Regions from separate parts of the Lysinibacillus sp. C5.1 genome, predicted to be linked through region 1. Evidence: riboswitches for the same ligand, from Rfam matches in the RefSeq annotation. Region 1 holds a riboswitch; each other region holds the start of a gene.
The links. A riboswitch is a leader RNA that binds a small molecule or an ion and turns the genes downstream of it on or off. The one in region 1 is predicted to bind cobalamin.

Region 1 (4,178 bases):
GCACGCATTGAGGGCGCATCTACAGGTTCGAAAGGTTTAACATTATTTGCGGTCCCTTGGCGTCTAGACAATGGTAAGATAAACAACCTTCGCATTCGTCGTTTAAAAGATAAGCTCGGTGTGAGAGCAGTGCCATCAGGTGAGGTAGAGTTTGATGGTTCGTTAGCATATGTCGTTGGGGAACCAAATAAAGGAATCTATTATATGTTAGAGGCGCTTAATTTATCTAGAATTTGCAATGCAGTGGCTTCTATCGGTATTATGCGTCGCGGATTTTTAGAGGCGAAGCATTATGTGACTAATCGGAATGCATTTGGGCAACCTTTAATTCAATATCCTATGATTCAAGATACATTAGGGAAATATGCGGCGAAGGTCCATGTAGAAGTGGCTACTGTTTTCGACCTTATTCAATTGTATGACAGGGTAACGAGTGGTCAGGGCGATGAGCAGGATATGATTCTTAATCGCTTGAATATCGCCATTATGAAGAAAGAAACGGCTGAACAAGCGGTACATTATGCAAGCGAAGCGATTGAATTACATGGGGGAAATGGCTATATTGAAGATTTTGTTACGCCTCGTTTGCTTAGAGATGCGCAAGTACTTACGGTGTGGGAAGGTACAGCGAATATTTTAGCATTAGAGCTTATTCGCTTAGTCGATAAATATTTTGCCCATGAATTATTTGTACGAGTAATGCATGAGCGGTTGACTAAATTAGCAAATGGCTCATTAGTGCAAATTGTGGAAGAGCAACTAGCGAAATTAGAAGGTACATTACAAATATTTAGTTGTCTGGATGAAGCTACTAAATCATACGAGGCAAAGGGAGTAGCCGAAAAAATGGCTCATCTCTATGAAAGTGTAGTAGCAGTCGAATGGGCAGCTAAATTTGGTGGCAAATACGAAAAGCTAGCAGATATATATTTAGAAAATACATGGGCATTACGCGAAATTGGCGCACCCATGAAAACGGTCCAGTATTTTTCAGATATTATGTAAGGAAATAAGCCTTTTTAAAAAGTTTTCAGACGGTAGATAAACTCAAATTTTTGTGAGTTTATCTACCGTCTTTAGGGTGTCAGGCACGCACACAATTTTTGAAGCACATAGAATGGTGTCACTTTTTTTATCGTTCCCTATTTCTATTTTCATGTATAATAAAATCAACTGAATATTATAAAGGTTCTTTACTTAAGTAAAGTGAAAAGGGAAATCGGTGTAATTCCGATGCGGTCCCGCCACTGTAAGTGTGAGTTTTTTCAATGGATGCCACTGAAAGCTATTTTGGGAAGGCATGAAAAAGCATTTGGAGCACGAGCCAGGAGACCTGCCTTTATAGAACATTACATTTCAGCCTACGAGGATAGGATGGTGGTTTTTTTGTGCAAGCCCGCCTCTCGTTAAATGGACGAGGGCTTTTTTTATGTTTTGTAAGGCGACTATCGATAACCATTGAAAATAAAGGTGAGCAATCTCCATATTTAATAATGACAATCCCTATACTATCGATCAATCAAGTTAACAGAGCTAAAAAATGCACATACAATCTAAGGAGGATTCACAATGAAAAAGTATTGGAAGATAGGATTATCAGCATTTTTGGCAATGGGTTTACTTGCAGCATGTGGAGCACAACCGAAAAACGAGCAATCTGCATCAGAGCAGCAGGAGCAACAAGTAACCAAACAAGAAGAAGCAACATTTCCAGTGACAATAAAAGATGCTACTGGCAAAGATATCGTGCTAGAAGCACCGCCTGAAAAAATTGTTTCTCTTATTCCGAGTAATACAGAAATATTATTTGGGCTTGGCTTAGATGACGAAATTGTCGGCGTCAATGATTATGATGATTATCCACCGGAGGCAGCTAAAAAAGAAAAAGTCGGCAGTATGGAGTTCAATATTGAACAAATTATCGCCTTACAGCCAGATATTGTGTTTGCTCATGAATCAGGAATGGCTTCTTTAGATGGAGCGATGGAGCAGCTTGAGGCAGCAGGTGTAAAGGTATTTGTAGTGGCGAATGCAAGCGATTTTAATGAAACTTATACGACGATTGAGCAATTAGGACGCGCAACTGGTAAGTTACCGGAGGCACAAAAAATTATTGCTAATATGAAAGCCAAAGTGGAAGAAATCCAAGCGAAATTGCAGGATGTGGAACCAAAGAAAGTCTTTGTCGAAACGTCAGATGAGCCTGAAATCTACACACCTGGTAAGGATACATTTATGCAGGAAATGCTAAATATGATTCATGCTGAAAATATTGCAGCCGATACAACTGGTTGGTTCAAAATTGATGCGGAGCAAATTATTACAAAAAATCCAGATGTCATCGTTGTCACATACGATTATGTGCCAAATATTTTAACGAAAATTCCGCAACGTGCAGGCTTTGATACTATTACAGCTGTAAAAAATAAAGCAATTGTACAAGTAGATGAAAATTTAACAAGTCGTCAAGGCCTGCGTTTAGCAGATGGGCTTGAAGAGTTAGCGAAAGCCGTCTATCCAGAGGCTTTCGAGTGAGTAGAGCATTATTAGCCTATATTACAGCCATTACGTTACTTCTTGTTAGCATCTGGTGTGGCGTATCAATAGGCTCGGTTCATATTCCATTTGAAGTATTTTGGAATAGGGCGGCAGATGAAACAGCCGCTAATATTTTATGGAAAATTAGGTTGCCACGCGTATTGCTGGCAGGACTTGTTGGCGCATCGTTGGCGATTGCAGGGGCAGCCTTCCAAGGATTATTAAAGAATCCATTGGCAGATCCTTATACACTAGGTGTATCTTCGGGAGCGTCAGTAGGTGCTGTGGTGACATTATTTTTTGGTATCTCGATACCGGTTGTCGGGCTGTATGCATTACCAACGCTTAGTATGGTGGGTGCGGTACTAACAATGGTAGCTGTCATGAGCTTTGCCAGAATAGTCGACCGTGCACTGAAAATGGAAACACTTATTTTAACAGGTGTTATTTTTAGTTCTTTTTTAGGATCTCTTATATCCTTAATGATTGCATTATCAGGAGAAGAACTCCGCCAAGTGATAGGCTGGTTGCTTGGTTCAGTTTCGATGCGGGGCTGGCCGTATGTGCAGATGATTACACCATTTGTTGTCATAGGTTCTGCTATTCTGTGGACGCAAAGACGAGAGCTCAATGTTCTATTATACGGAGAAGAACGTGCAAAGCATTTAGGTGTCAATGTAAAGCGTAGTAAATATTTAATTTTAGTAGGGGGCTCCATGCTGACTGGTGCGGCTGTTGCTGTTTCTGGCACAATCGGTTTTGTCGGTTTAGTTGTGCCACATATGACACGCATGATTTGGGGTTCGGATCACCGTCATCTATTGCCGTTATCATTTATCAACGGCGCAACATTGCTAATTATTTGTGATTTAGTGGCGCGAACGATCATTATCCCTCGGGAATTACCAATAGGCGTTATTACTGCATTTATCGGTGCTCCTGTCTTTTCTTATATTTTCTATAAGCAACGTAGAAGCAAGGGGGTACGTGTATGATTATCGTTGAACACCTATCGGGTGGCTATGAGGACGTACCTATCGTCAAAGATGTTAGTTTTACCGTTGAAAAGGGGAAAATCCTTGGCATTTTAGGACCGAATGGTAGTGGTAAATCGACATTATTGAAAGTCATTAGTGGTCTATTGCCTGCAACAGCAGGAACGGTTTTTTTAGATGGCAAAAATATTAAACACTATAGTCCACGCGCGCTGGCGAAAAAGATGGCCGTCTTACCACAATTACATGCCAATGCATTTTCAAATACCGTGCGGGAAGCGGTATCGCTCGGTCGTTACCCGCATCAATCTGGTTTTTTTTCCAATTGGTCAGAGCAGGATGAACGAGCTGTTCAATATGCCATGGATCAAACAGGCGTAGCACGCTATGAGCATACATCGATGGAATTTCTATCGGGCGGCGAGCAACAACGGGTTTTTGTAGCGCAAGCTTTGGCGCAAACAGCAGAAGTATTATTGCTAGATGAGCCGACCAATCACTTAGATATTGCCCATCAACGTCAACTTTTGGATATGGTGCGTAAGGAAGCAATCGAGTGCGGTTTAACAGTTATTATGGTGCTACATGACATGAATTTAGCCTCTCTTTATTGTGATGAATTATTGTTAATGGAGAGTGGCTCTG
Region 2 (4,178 bases), 870 kb from region 1:
CTTATAGCCACCCATGTCGCGGAAATTCAAGACTGCCTCAAACGGAATAACTTTCATGTCAAACTGTGTCATCCACTACGCCTCCCTTATGTTAGCAATCATTTCTACTTCTATTTTATAGAACAAACAAAGATAATACCAATTATCCAATGCCTTATTTATTCAACTATATTTATTTTAAAACATGAATCACGCTATTGTCCGCTAAGGCAAATGCTTTCTACAAAGGAAGAAATGCCAGCAGGCAACAACGGCATAGCAAAAACAAATAATGGAAAAAAGAGAAAAAGTGTTAGATTGATGACAGTCAATCTAACACTTTTTTGCTGCGCCAGTATTGTCCGCTTCGGCGGTGCTTTCTGCGGGCACACCGTAAGCCGCAACCCTCGCTACGCGCGGTCTGTTGCATCTAACATAATGTGCTTTTCCCGCTAGAGTCACCACCTCCGCTACCAACAACTAGGGAACCCTTCTAATTTATTATTCATTGCAAAAGAAATAATAGTAAATATGTTCTATATATTTTCTTAGCAAAAATTTATCAAAACCAATGTATCTCTATTTAGAATTTTAGGGTTATGTCCCAGCCTCTTTTCTCTTTTGCCTAAGCTATTATGAAAGGTTTTTACCGTTTATCCTTATTTAAATAACTCAGGATATACAGCTTTTGCAACCATCTCAACAGCTTCCCCGATACGAGGTCCTGGACGATTTGAAATATCTGTATCAATAGCATTTACTGCTTTATCTTCAATAGCTGTAATCGTATTCCATCCATCACGTCCTAGAATTTCCCCTACTGGGTCTTTTACATAGTTGACAGTTGTTAAAATAACTTGAGGATTTTTCGCAATAACATCTTCCTCTGCAACCTTTACCCATCCTGTTTGGTCACCAAATACATTGTTGACATTTGCAGCATTTAAAATTTCCTGTTGGAAAGTACCAGCTGCTGTTGTATAAATATCAGGTTTTGGGCTAATTTCTAAGTAAACATTTTTTGGTGTTTCTACACTTTTTACTTTTGCTTGAACATCAGCAATTTTCGCTTTAATCTCTTTGTTTAATTGCTCACCTTTATCTTGTACACCCATCACTTCAGCAAGTTGTTGAATATCTCCATAAACATCTTCAAATGATGCAGCTGATTGAATAACAAATACTTTTACACCTGCATCTTCAAGACCTTTTAGTGCATCTAGTGTCTCTTCATTTCCTGTAGAGTACGCAATGACAACATCTGGCTTTAAGGCTACAATTCGTTCGCTATTAAATGTCACTGAATCTGACACACGTTCGATGTTTTTTGCTTCTTCTGGGTACGTATCATATTCTGTAGCTCCGACAACTTTATCGCCAACACCTAGTGCAAATAAAATTTCTGTGTTACTTGGTTGTAATGACACAACAGTTTTCGGTACTGCATCAAATGCTACTTCTACAGCGCGATCATCCTTAACTTTATAGCCACTTTGCTCAACTTGTTGGTCTGATTTAGATGTATCGTCATTTTTCGCTTTATCTGCTGTGCCGCATCCTGTCAATACAAGCGCAAGCATTAACACAGTAAGCCATTGGAATTTTAATAGTTTTTTCACTTTATTCATTCTCCTTCTTTTTCTTCATTGGATATGATTTACTAATAAACGGGATTTCAGCGATTCCAGCCTGTTGATTCATGTAAACAGCCATAACAAAAAATACATTAGCTAGTAATCCTAAGTAGTCGAAAAGAATGTCCGGTACTTCCCTTTCCTCTGACACTTTGTGTAGCACACGGTACGATTTTTTTGCCTCACTCCGACATAAGTGAAGCGCAGTTGCAGCCCCCGTGCCTTGTGGCAAAACAAAATTTTGAATTTGTTCCTTTACATGTCCTACATAAAAATCATAACGATCACTGAGCCATGATAAATCTTCTTCCGTTACCGCTAGTTTGCCGCGTACCGAGCCATTGACATGATATGCCATTGGCAAAATAGTCAATAAATCTGCCCCAACTACTTCAACTTCTTCGGCTTTTACAGCAGCCAATGCTACACCGATATGCGTTGTTAAACTATCTGTACGGATTTCAAAATCAACTGTAGATATTTTTTCACGCATGAACGGGTAACAAGAATAACGCGCATCTTTTTTCATCTGTAACCCCTTCTTTCTTTCATGAACAGATTTTGCTTAAAAGGTGCATAAAAAAACGTCGCTCCCTAGGGAACGACGAAAATAGCATATATAGTGTTATCTGACGAAGACAGCTAATGTATTTGCCGTATATCCTCCTAGCTTCCGAAGAGTTTTTATACATTAAATAACGGTCGGTCTCCTGGCTCGTACAGTTTGCTACCTTTATTTCGTAGCGCTCATAAAGCCTTCCCATCCTGTTGTCTTTGGACAGTGGCATGTATTATGATTTTTGTACTTACAGTTGCGGAAACAGCTTCGGTCTTACACCGAATTCCCGATTATGCTAAATTAGCACCATTATTCTGCAAGAATTATTCACTTGAATAGCAGTTTATCATATATGGATTTAAAAAAATAGTTATGAAATTGAAGCATAATCGAATATATCCACACACTACTTAGCACTATTTCTACATCATGACCAGCTATTCGTTATTCTTTCCTAATAATTCTGACTAAAAGAGCTAGCTATAAAATTTTTTCAATTGCTTGCTCAATATCTAGTTGGGAATCGGTTGGTTCGAAGCGTTCCACTATATTACCTTGATTATCTACTAAAAATTTCGTAAAGTTCCAACGAATATTACGCCCATCTAAAAAGCTAGGAGCAATTTGGATAATTGATTCTGCTAACATCTTTTCCTGCATATTGGCTTTGCCGAATTCACGAAAATCTACTTCGTGCTTTAAATAATTGAATAATGGATGTGTCCCTTCGCCATTTACCTGAACTATTTCAAAGATTGGGAACGTTACCCCGTAGTTAATTTGACAAAGTTTAATCGTCTTTGCTCCATCTTCTGGGTTTTGTTCTCCAAATTGATTACAAGGGAAACCAAGCACAACGAAATTATTCTCGCCATATTTATCATACATTTTCTGTAAATCTTCGAATTGATATGTAAAATCACATTGGTTAGCTGTGTTGACAATTAGCATCGTCTTTCCACGATATGTTTCCATTGATAAAATTTCACCGTTTGGCTTCTTTACTAAATAATTATAAATACCCATTATCTCGACCCTTTCTAGTTACTATTTTTTATATAGAATGACCAACTATAACCCCTCACCCTGTATATTGCGTGAATAATTATGTTGCTTATTCCTCAACAAATGGTTTTGTCGCTTTTTAGAAATTTAGTAACTATTGCATACTAAATTCCATATAAGTAAATAAGACCTATATTTATATGAATCAAAAATACTGTTTTTTTCATTATAACAATAACTTTTCTTTCTTCAAAATAACTCGCTCACCATAAAAATAGCCATCTCGCTATGTTAACGGATGGCTGTTTTATATTTCTTTTTACATTTTGTATCTTGCTCTTCTTCAATTAACCTCATCGCAATATCCAATAGTTTATGATCATTAGTAGCATCAAATAACTTCTTAAAAGAGACAATTATATCATAACGAATAAGTGTTGGTTGTTTTTCATCCATACAAGTTTGGAACCTTTTCGCTAAATAAGAAACAATTAAATCTCTTTGAACCTGTCCAGCAAGCCCAATTTGCCAGATTGCTTGTAATGCCTGTCTTGCTGTTACTTTACTTTCATCATACGTCACTGCCCAGATTTTTAGAAAATCATCAAGAACACGCTCTTCTGGATCACTCTTTGCTGCTAATGCACATAAAAACTGTGCAGCACGCGCACGCGCATGTCCATTATTATATGTAAGGGCTTTAACAAGTTGTTCCCAAACTGCATATGTCCAATCAACTGGTTCTTGCACAATCTTCATCAATTTTCTATAAGACTCGTATTCAATTTCACGGTCACGCTCTGTTAAATTACTAAAAAGCTCTAAAATCTCTTTTTCCATGATTTATCCCTACCTTCATTACTTTCAGAACGTTTTTAAATTTTAATTTTATTGTGTTACACTGTACTTAAATTAATGATAAAAAGGAGAGCTTATGAATAGATCTATAACTCGAAAGTTGATTATACGAACGCTAGCGATTATATGCCTACTAGTAGCTG
Region 3 (4,178 bases), 2.3 Mb from region 1:
TACTACTTTCCTGCCAATAGACAGCTTCGCCACCGCGTGCCTGCATCGCATTATTTAGTTCGCGACTGCGTTGGAACATTTCGGCAAACAGTGCTGCAATAAGCATGGAAATCGACCGAAGCCATTGCATGGGTGATTGATAACCAAGACGTGCTTGTTGTGCAAGATGAATTTTTTGCATGCTGTTCAAAAAGATAAAAATAAAACGGTATGTTAGCTCTACCAACTCCACAAATAAAGCTGGCAACCGCCATTGCCGTAAGACATAACAAATGGATTGTACGGAAGTCGTTAAAATTAAAAAATATAAACAACTAATACTGCCCAAAACGGTGAAAAACAGGTGCCGCGCTGTTATCAAGCTGTCATTTCCTATAAAAATGGTCCACTGGCTTAGCGAAAATGTCCATAGATGCGCCGGCAAAATACTAGCAGCAGGTGCAATCGAAATCAAAATAGATAGTAAACTGGAGAGCAAGAAAAAACTCGGTAAAAGCAGGAGTTTTGCATAATATTGTAAAGGAATTTTTGCGCCTAAAATGATAAAAGCACTCATTACAAGAAATGTAATGAGTGAAATTTGTTCATCTCTCATGATAAGCGACAATAGCAACAACCCAAGGGAGAACGTCATTTTTTCTAACGGATGAACGGACGCTAGTTTATTCATATAAGCATACTTATCAATGAGTAACATCGTTTAACCTTCTTTATGCTTACCGCGCATATAGCCCACGAAATAGCCAATAAAACCAGCGCCAATAGCGGCTTGTAAGACGAATAATAGACTTTCAATTTCACCACTTGGTGGCTCCCATAAGCTTTCAAACCATGGTTCGTATTCTTTGTTTATTTCACCAATGGCTGCTTCAGCTTCACCATCAGCACCGCCGAATTCAGCGCCTTTTTGGATGAATAGAGGGATGATTGCTAAAAATATCACAATAGCTAATAACAGTAAATTTTTCTTCATGTTAATGTGCCTCCTTTGCAGAGAAAACACGTAAAGCTTTTAATTCGCTTACATTGTATTTTTTTAAGAAATTCATCACAATGACAGTTAAAATCCCTTCACTAATCGCTAGAGGAATTTGTGTTAACGCGAAAATCCCTGCGAATTTCGTGAATGAAGCCATAAAGCCTCCCACTTCTGAAGGGAAGGCAAGTGCAAGTTGAACGGATGTGACAACATATGTACCCAAATCCCCAAGCATTGCTGCAAAAAAGACAGCGAGAGAAAAGGATAGACCGATTTTTTGAGCACCTTTAAAAACAGCATACGCAATCATTGGTCCTACAATCGCCATGGAAAAAGCATTTGCGCCAAGAGTGGTAATGCCACCATGCGCTAATAGTAACGATTGGAATAATAAGACGATTGTCCCAATCACACTCATTGCTAATGGGCCAAACAGGACTGTGCCAAGTCCAACACCAGTAGGGTGTGAGCAACTGCCCGTAACAGATGGAATCTTTAATGCAGATAAGACGAATGCAAATGCCCCTGATAGCCCTAATATCATTTTCGTTTCAGGGTTTTCATCAATTGTTTTGCGAATTGAGCGTAACCCTAAAATAATAAATGGAATCGAAATAATCCACCAAAATATCGCCCATTCAATCGGTAAAAATCCTTCCATGATGTGCATGGCAAATGCTTGTTTTGGTACTAGTAAAAATGCTAGTAGGAAGTAACTAAGTTTCCAAAAAGATAATTTCAAAATCTCTCCTCCTTAAATCAAAATTTTCGAATGTAGCGTGCGCAATAAAAAAAGCACTTCTCCTAATTTAGGAAAAGTGCATAGCTGAAAAAGCAAATAGAATCATCATCTGCTAAGCCGCACACCTATCCTCGTAGGTTGAAACGATCACGTTTTTTTCGGCAGGTCTCCTGGCTTTAGTTCAACGTTTTATAGGTCTTCCCGTCCATTGGACAGTGACATTCTCTATAAAACTCCCTAGTACAGTGGCGGGACCGCGCCGGACTTGAACCGGCTTCCCTTTTAAGCGAAATGGCTACACTTCGCACCGAAAAAAGATGAAATTGTGAGATTTCACGACACAGTGTAACATGTTTTTCCATTCGCAAGCTATCCTTTTTTTATAAAAAAATTTTTTCGTTGTTTGACATTCTAGAAAATTCAGATAAATACAAGAGAATAACGGTCGCTATCAATGAAATACTTGTTGAAATTTTATTAAAAATCTAATAAATGAAAAAGAAATGTTGAAAAGTATGAAAAAAATAGGCTATGATAGAGACAGTTTTTCAATTCATTTTAAAAACTTACAGCATTTCAATTTAATATAGATACATCTATAAGTGCTCGAAAAAGTTCGAGATAATAGGGAAATCGGTGTAAATCCGATACAGCCCCCGCTACTGTAATAGCTGATGAAATCGCAATGCCACTGAAAACTTGGGAAGGCGCGAGAGTAAAAGGAAGCTTAAGTCAGGAAACCTGCTTATTGATGGCATGCAAACTTTTCGGAGGGAGAAGTGAAGCGAGAGCGGATACGTGTATATTCGTTTTTATTTTGGCTTCTACAAAACCTTTACTCTTCGATATAGAGTGAAGGTTTTTTCTTTTTCCTAAAAGTAAATGAGGGGAGAAAAGCAATGACAACTTGGAACTTAGAGGGAATGAAAACGCATCTTTTTATTTGTAATGGCAGTAGCTGCATGAAAAAAGAGGCAGAGGAAATTACCCTAGCAATACGAGATGAAATCGAGAAATTAGCACTTGATAAGGAAATACATACGACAAGAACGCGCTGTAATGGCAGATGCAAAGATGCCTGTGTTGTCATCGCTTATCCACAAGGAAATTGGTATCGTGTGCCATCGGTTGAACACGGAAGAACACTTGTACAAGATTTAAACCATGACTCTTTACATAGTGAACATGTTTTTACACTGAAAGAAGGTACATTACAGCGTACACCGCAAACAACAGCCATTAAAGGCATCGATAAGGTGAAAGAGGGGTAAAAAATGGCGCAAAAAGGAAAGATTTTTGTTGTGGGCTTTGGCCCTGGTGATTTTAACCATATTACGACTCGTGCTGTGGAGGCACTGCAACAAAGTGAATTTATTATTGGCTATAAAACGTATGTTGAGCTTATTCAAGATTTAGTTAGTGCAAAGTCGATTGTTAGTACGGGCATGACAGAAGAAGTTTCACGAGCGCAAGAAGCAGTACGTCAAGCGGAAGCTGGCAATATTGTATCCGTTATTTCAAGTGGAGATTCGGGTGTATATGGGATGGCGGGGCTTGTCTATGAAGTGCTTATTGAGCTTGGTTGGACAGAAGCAACAGGTGTTGAAGTCGAAATCGTACCAGGTATTTCAGCTATTAATTCCTGTGCAAGTTTACTAGGTGCACCGATTATGCATGACTCTTGTACCATTAGTTTAAGTGACCATTTAACGCCATGGAATTTAATCGCCAAGCGTGTGGAAGCAGCAGCTATGGCAGATTTTGTCATCGCTTTATATAATCCAAAAAGTGGTCGCCGTACACGTCAAATTGTAGAAGCCCAGCGAATTTTACTTGAATATCGCTCGCCTGATACGCCTGTAGGTCTTGTCAAGAGTGCCTACCGAGAGCGTCAGGAAATTACGATGACGACTTTAGCAGAGATGCTTGAGCATGATATCGGCATGTTAACAACGGTTATTATCGGCAACTCTTCGACGTTTTTCTATGATAATAAAATGATTACACCGCGAGGCTATCAACGTAAATATACGCTCGGGGAAGAACAACAGCCTTTACGTCCTCATCAGCGTTTAAGAGAAGAAAATGAACCGTGGGCAATGAACCAAGAAACAGGTACTGCAAGCCATGATTTTGCGGCAGATCCAAATGCAGGACGGATGAAAAGTAATATTGCCATTACGCCTGTATCAACACCGACAAAATCGTCTTTAGAAATGGCAGCAACAGCACTTGCAATGGTGCAGGGGACAACTGCAACAAAAGCCACACCAAAGCTAGTTCAACAAAAAATGGAGTCAATTTTTGAACTAGCTGTTAGCCCTGGGGTAGCAAATAAATTTTTTACACCACAGCAGATGATGGCATTGGCTGAAGTGGTGGGAGATGAAGGCACGATGGAGTATACGCCAGACCATCAAATTCACTTGAAAATCCCAACGACAGAACCACAAGCGA
Region 4 (4,178 bases), 670 kb from region 1:
GGCGGACTCTTTCCTCAATTTTTTCCGCTAATGCTAACGTTTCTGCTGTTAAATGGGTTGTAAAAGTCATTGTTTTCGTCTCCGTTTCAAATTGTTCTTTCCTATCTTATCAATTTGTTTGCAACCCTGCAAAAAATGCTATTGTGTCTAGCTGTTAAATACGCTAAGCTAAGGGGCGGACTTACTACAAATTATTCTCGTTTAAGGAGGGAAAGTGATGGCTTGGGAAGTTTTTAGCATAATTGGGACAATTGCCTTCGCTATTTCCGGGGCAATAATTGCAATGGAAGAAGAATACGATTTATTCGGTGTATATATACTTGGCATTGTAACTGCATTCGGTGGCGGTGCCATTCGTAATTTACTTATCGGTTTACCAGTTACAACGTTGTGGGGACAGGATATGATGTTTCAAATTGCAATCGCTGCCATTACGATATTTTTTATTTTTCCTCATCATCTTATACAGCATTGGCATCGTTGGGGCAATTTTACAGATGCTATAGGCTTATCGGCTTTTGCTATACAAGGGGCATTATATGCAGTGAAGCTCAATATGCCCATTAGTGCGGTTATTGTAGCCGCAGTCTTAACTGGTTCAGGTGGTGGAATAGTTCGTGATTTATTGGCAGGACGTAAGCCACTCGTGCTACGTGATGAAATCTACGGTGTCTGGGCAGCACTTGCTGGTCTACTTATTGGATTGGAATTACTAGAAGGAGATATCTTTTTATACGTGTTATTCGGGGTAATTACAATTTTACGAGTACTTTCATATATGAAGAAATGGCGCTTACCTTTGCGAAAATTGAATCGAGCTTAAGGATGTAGAACTTAGCTATTCTTGCTTTTGCAATAAATAAAAAATTAGAAGTGTTCACCTAGTTGTTGATAGCGGGTAACAACGGCATAGCAGAAAAGTGTTAGATTGATTGGGTTCAATCTAACACTTTTTCTCTTTTGCCCCAGCTTCCTTTTGGCTATAGACAATTACTCTTTAAATGTTTAACTATGATTTTTCCCTATCGGCACTTAACAAATGATTACTTCTCTACCAGCCCGACAGACTCAGCTAATGTCGCCATGTTGCTCACCATAGAGCAAGCTGCATCGAGTATTGGAAAGGCTAAAGCTGCACCAGAACCCTCTCCCAATCGCATGTTCATATGAAGCATCGGCTCCACTCCTAACAGTTCAGCAGCTATTTTTGCCCCCGGTTCTTCAGAGGCATGGGAAGGAATAATATAATCTTGCACTTTCGGTTCGAGTTCATAAGCGATAAGAGCAGCGACTGTCGAAATAAAGCCATCAATTACAACGGGCTTACGATTGGCAGCAGCCGCCAGAATTACACCAGCCATCGCACCTATCTCTAACCCACCCACTTTTGCAAGTACATCAATCGCATCATGACGATTCGGTTTATTTAAGGCAATGGCGTTTTGAATGACTTCAACTTTATGCGCAATTCCTCCTGATCCAACCCCTGCACCGAATCCTGTCACTTCTTGTGGGTGACACGCATGCAGTACGGATAAGATAGCCGCACTTGGTGTAGTATTGCCAATCCCCATTTCACCTGTACCCAATACATTAACTCCTTGTGCTATTTCTGCCGTTGCTACTTCAATTCCTACTTCAATTGATTGAATGGCTTCTTCCCTTGTCATGGCTGGACCTTTTGCCATGTTATCCGTCCCGTATTTTATTTTTTTTATTATAACACCCGCATCGAGCGGAATATCCTGTTTTACCCCTACGTCCACTGTTACAATTTTGGCATTCGTTATGTTTGCAATAGCACAAACACCTGTTATCCCTTTTGGAAAATTTAATGTTTGAAGAAATGTTACATCTTGCGGATTGGATGTTACGGCTTCATCACACACACCGTGATCGCCTGCACAGACAATAATTGCTTTGTTATCAATTTTAGGATAGAGCTCTCCTGTAATACCAGCCAATTGTATAGCCAGTGATTCAAGTTTTCCTAAGCTACTTGGTGGCTTGCTAAGAGAATCTATATAGTCCCTTGCTTTTTCCATTATTTCGTTATTAGCATGTTGAATCTGTTGAAGTGTTTGTTGTAATAATTGCATGTTCATTTCTCCTTTTTAAATAGCCTATTACATAAAGATTGAAATAAAAAAATGGAAAAACCTGTAGTTTATCTCATAACAAATAAACTACAGACTTTTCCATCGTCTATATCATCCGAAGCAATTAGGCAGGTCTCCTGGCTCAATTTCAACATTTTATAGAACCTTCCCAGCTATGCTAGTGGTATTCTCTATAAAACTCCGTTTTACAGTGGTGGGACCGCTAAAGATTTTCACTTTATTCCCTATTCTCCCAAAGTGGGCACCTAATGCTTTTATGTAATTACTTTAAATTTACGACAAAGTGTTTTTAGTGTCAATATTGAAAAAATTTTTGTACTCGCACTTTAGTCCAATAAAAAACGAGGTACTTAACAAGCTGACCTGTTACATACCTCGATATATCTTCTTATTTAAATTCTAATTCTCCATCATAAGCAAGCATGCCACCTTCAAGGTTTGTTACGTCAAAGCCTTGTGCTTCTAAGTATGCACAAGCATTTGCAGAACGTCCACCTGCTTTACAAACGATAATATATGGTTTAGTCGTATCTAATTCATCCAAGCGCTCAGGGATTGTCCCAAGTGCAATATGTTGCGCACCAGGGATAACACCTTGTGCTACTTCATCGTCTTCTCGCACATCAATAATGTAAAGGTCTTCGTTTGCATCTAATCGTTCTAATAATTGTGTTGTATCCATCGATTTCATCTATAAAATCCTCCAATATATCAATTTCCTATTACATTATAGCGTGAACGAAAAAAAACAGCTAGTGATGTAACACTAACTGTTTCTATTTACTTTATTTATTCTTCTGCCTCTAAAAATTCGACTTGCTTTGCTGGAACGAATGTAGAAATTGCGTGTTTGTAAATGAGATGCTGTTTACTTTCAGCATCTACTAATAATACTGTAAAGTTATCATAGGATTTCACAGTTCCTTTTAACTGGAACCCGTTTAACAGAAACACAGTTACAAAAACACTGTTTTTACGTAGATGGTTCAAAAACGTATCTTGCAAATTGATTGATTTCATAGAATGCGCCTCCCCTACTCTCTTTCTACCTCTTCATTCCTATAGTAGCATGTTCTACCAATTTATCAATTAGTAATTTTTAGAAATTATTAAAGTTTTTAGTCTTTTCAAATAAAATGAATATCCATTTTATTGCGGAAATAAGTCAACTGTCTTTTCGCATAACGTCGAGAATTTTGCTTTAAATTTTCGATTGCTTCTTCTAATGTACATCTACCATCTAAGTAATCATACAATTCCTTATAACCGATCGCTTGAATCGACTGTACACCTCGAATATTTTGTTGCCATAGTCCCTGCACTTCTTGCAGTAGCCCTTTATCCATCATGACATCCACTCGGAGATTAATGCGCTCATAAAGTTCTTCGCGAGACATATTTTGACCAAGTCCTATAATTAAGTGGCGATACAATGGGATTTCTCCACGATTGTGTTCCTCTGACGCCTTTGAAACACCACTTAATTCAATCATTTCTAACGCTCGAATCACACGTCTTGTATTGTTTGGATGAATTGTTTCAGCAGTTTTCGGATCAAGTGCTGCTAACTTAGCATGCATAGCTTCTGGACCTAACTTTTCTAGCTCCTCATAATAAGCTTTACGTGCTAGGTCATCAACCTGCTCGTCTGTAAATTGAAAATCATAAAGGACTGCTTGTACATATAGGCCAGAACCTCCAACAATAATCGGTAGCTTACCACGCGCCTGTATCTCATTAATTTTAGAGCGTACTAACGCTTGGTATTCCGCTACTGAAAAGGATTCCGTTGGCTCTTTGAAGCTTAATAAGTGATGTGGCACACCTTCCATCTCTTCTTCAGTAATTTTCGCTGTACCAATATCTAAACCTTTATAAATTTGCATGGAATCGCCATTAATAATTTCACCATTGTACTTTTTGGCTAGTTCAATGCTTAGTGCTGTTTTACCTGAAGCTGTTGGCCCAACAATTGCTACGACCTCTGCTTGCTGTATTTTATTTTCTATCATACTTTTCTAACCACCGTAATAAAACTTGATGAACCGCCTGTTGATT

Region 2: linked by a shared signal. The riboswitch ahead of I5435_RS21250 (hypothetical protein) and the one ahead of I5435_RS02345 (ABC transporter substrate-binding protein) in region 1 are both predicted to bind cobalamin.
Region 3: linked by a shared signal. The riboswitch ahead of I5435_RS13735 ((2Fe-2S) ferredoxin domain-containing protein) and the one ahead of I5435_RS02345 (ABC transporter substrate-binding protein) in region 1 are both predicted to bind cobalamin.
Region 4: linked by a shared signal. The riboswitch ahead of cobT (nicotinate-nucleotide--dimethylbenzimidazole phosphoribosyltransferase) and the one ahead of I5435_RS02345 (ABC transporter substrate-binding protein) in region 1 are both predicted to bind cobalamin.

The regions. Positions count from the first base shown of each region.
Region 1 is NZ_CP066226.1:505,477-509,654, forward strand. Features, by position in the region: gene I5435_RS02340 (acyl-CoA dehydrogenase family protein) at 1-1,005, shown strand, start outside; cobalamin riboswitch at 1,170-1,355, shown strand; gene I5435_RS02345 (ABC transporter substrate-binding protein) at 1,570-2,535, shown strand; gene I5435_RS02350 (FecCD family ABC transporter permease) at 2,532-3,533, shown strand; gene I5435_RS02355 (adenosylcobinamide amidohydrolase) at 3,530-4,178, shown strand, end outside.
Region 2 is NZ_CP066226.1:4,326,786-4,330,963, forward strand. Features, by position in the region: gene I5435_RS21240 (tyrosine-protein phosphatase) at 1-72, opposite strand, end outside; gene I5435_RS21245 (ABC transporter substrate-binding protein) at 639-1,598, opposite strand; gene I5435_RS21250 (hypothetical protein) at 1,600-2,142, opposite strand; cobalamin riboswitch at 2,297-2,498, opposite strand; gene I5435_RS21255 (glutathione peroxidase) at 2,653-3,198, opposite strand; gene I5435_RS21260 (hypothetical protein) at 3,469-4,017, opposite strand; gene ytvI (sporulation integral membrane protein YtvI) at 4,112-4,178, shown strand, end outside.
Region 3 is NZ_CP066226.1:2,820,277-2,824,454, reverse strand. Features, by position in the region: gene cbiQ (cobalt ECF transporter T component CbiQ) at 1-697, opposite strand, end outside; gene I5435_RS13745 (energy-coupling factor ABC transporter substrate-binding protein) at 701-973, opposite strand; gene I5435_RS13740 (energy-coupling factor ABC transporter permease) at 975-1,721, opposite strand; cobalamin riboswitch at 1,865-2,048, opposite strand; cobalamin riboswitch at 2,305-2,484, shown strand; gene I5435_RS13735 ((2Fe-2S) ferredoxin domain-containing protein) at 2,621-2,992, shown strand; gene cobJ (precorrin-3B C(17)-methyltransferase) at 2,996-4,178, shown strand, end outside.
Region 4 is NZ_CP066226.1:1,176,017-1,180,194, reverse strand. Features, by position in the region: gene I5435_RS05410 (methionine gamma-lyase family protein) at 1-70, opposite strand, end outside; gene I5435_RS05405 (trimeric intracellular cation channel family protein) at 218-823, shown strand; gene cobT (nicotinate-nucleotide--dimethylbenzimidazole phosphoribosyltransferase) at 1,044-2,099, opposite strand; cobalamin riboswitch at 2,210-2,384, opposite strand; gene I5435_RS05395 (rhodanese-like domain-containing protein) at 2,509-2,811, opposite strand; gene hfq (RNA chaperone Hfq) at 2,910-3,140, opposite strand; gene miaA (tRNA (adenosine(37)-N6)-dimethylallyltransferase MiaA) at 3,248-4,132, opposite strand; gene I5435_RS05380 (alpha/beta fold hydrolase) at 4,119-4,178, opposite strand, start outside.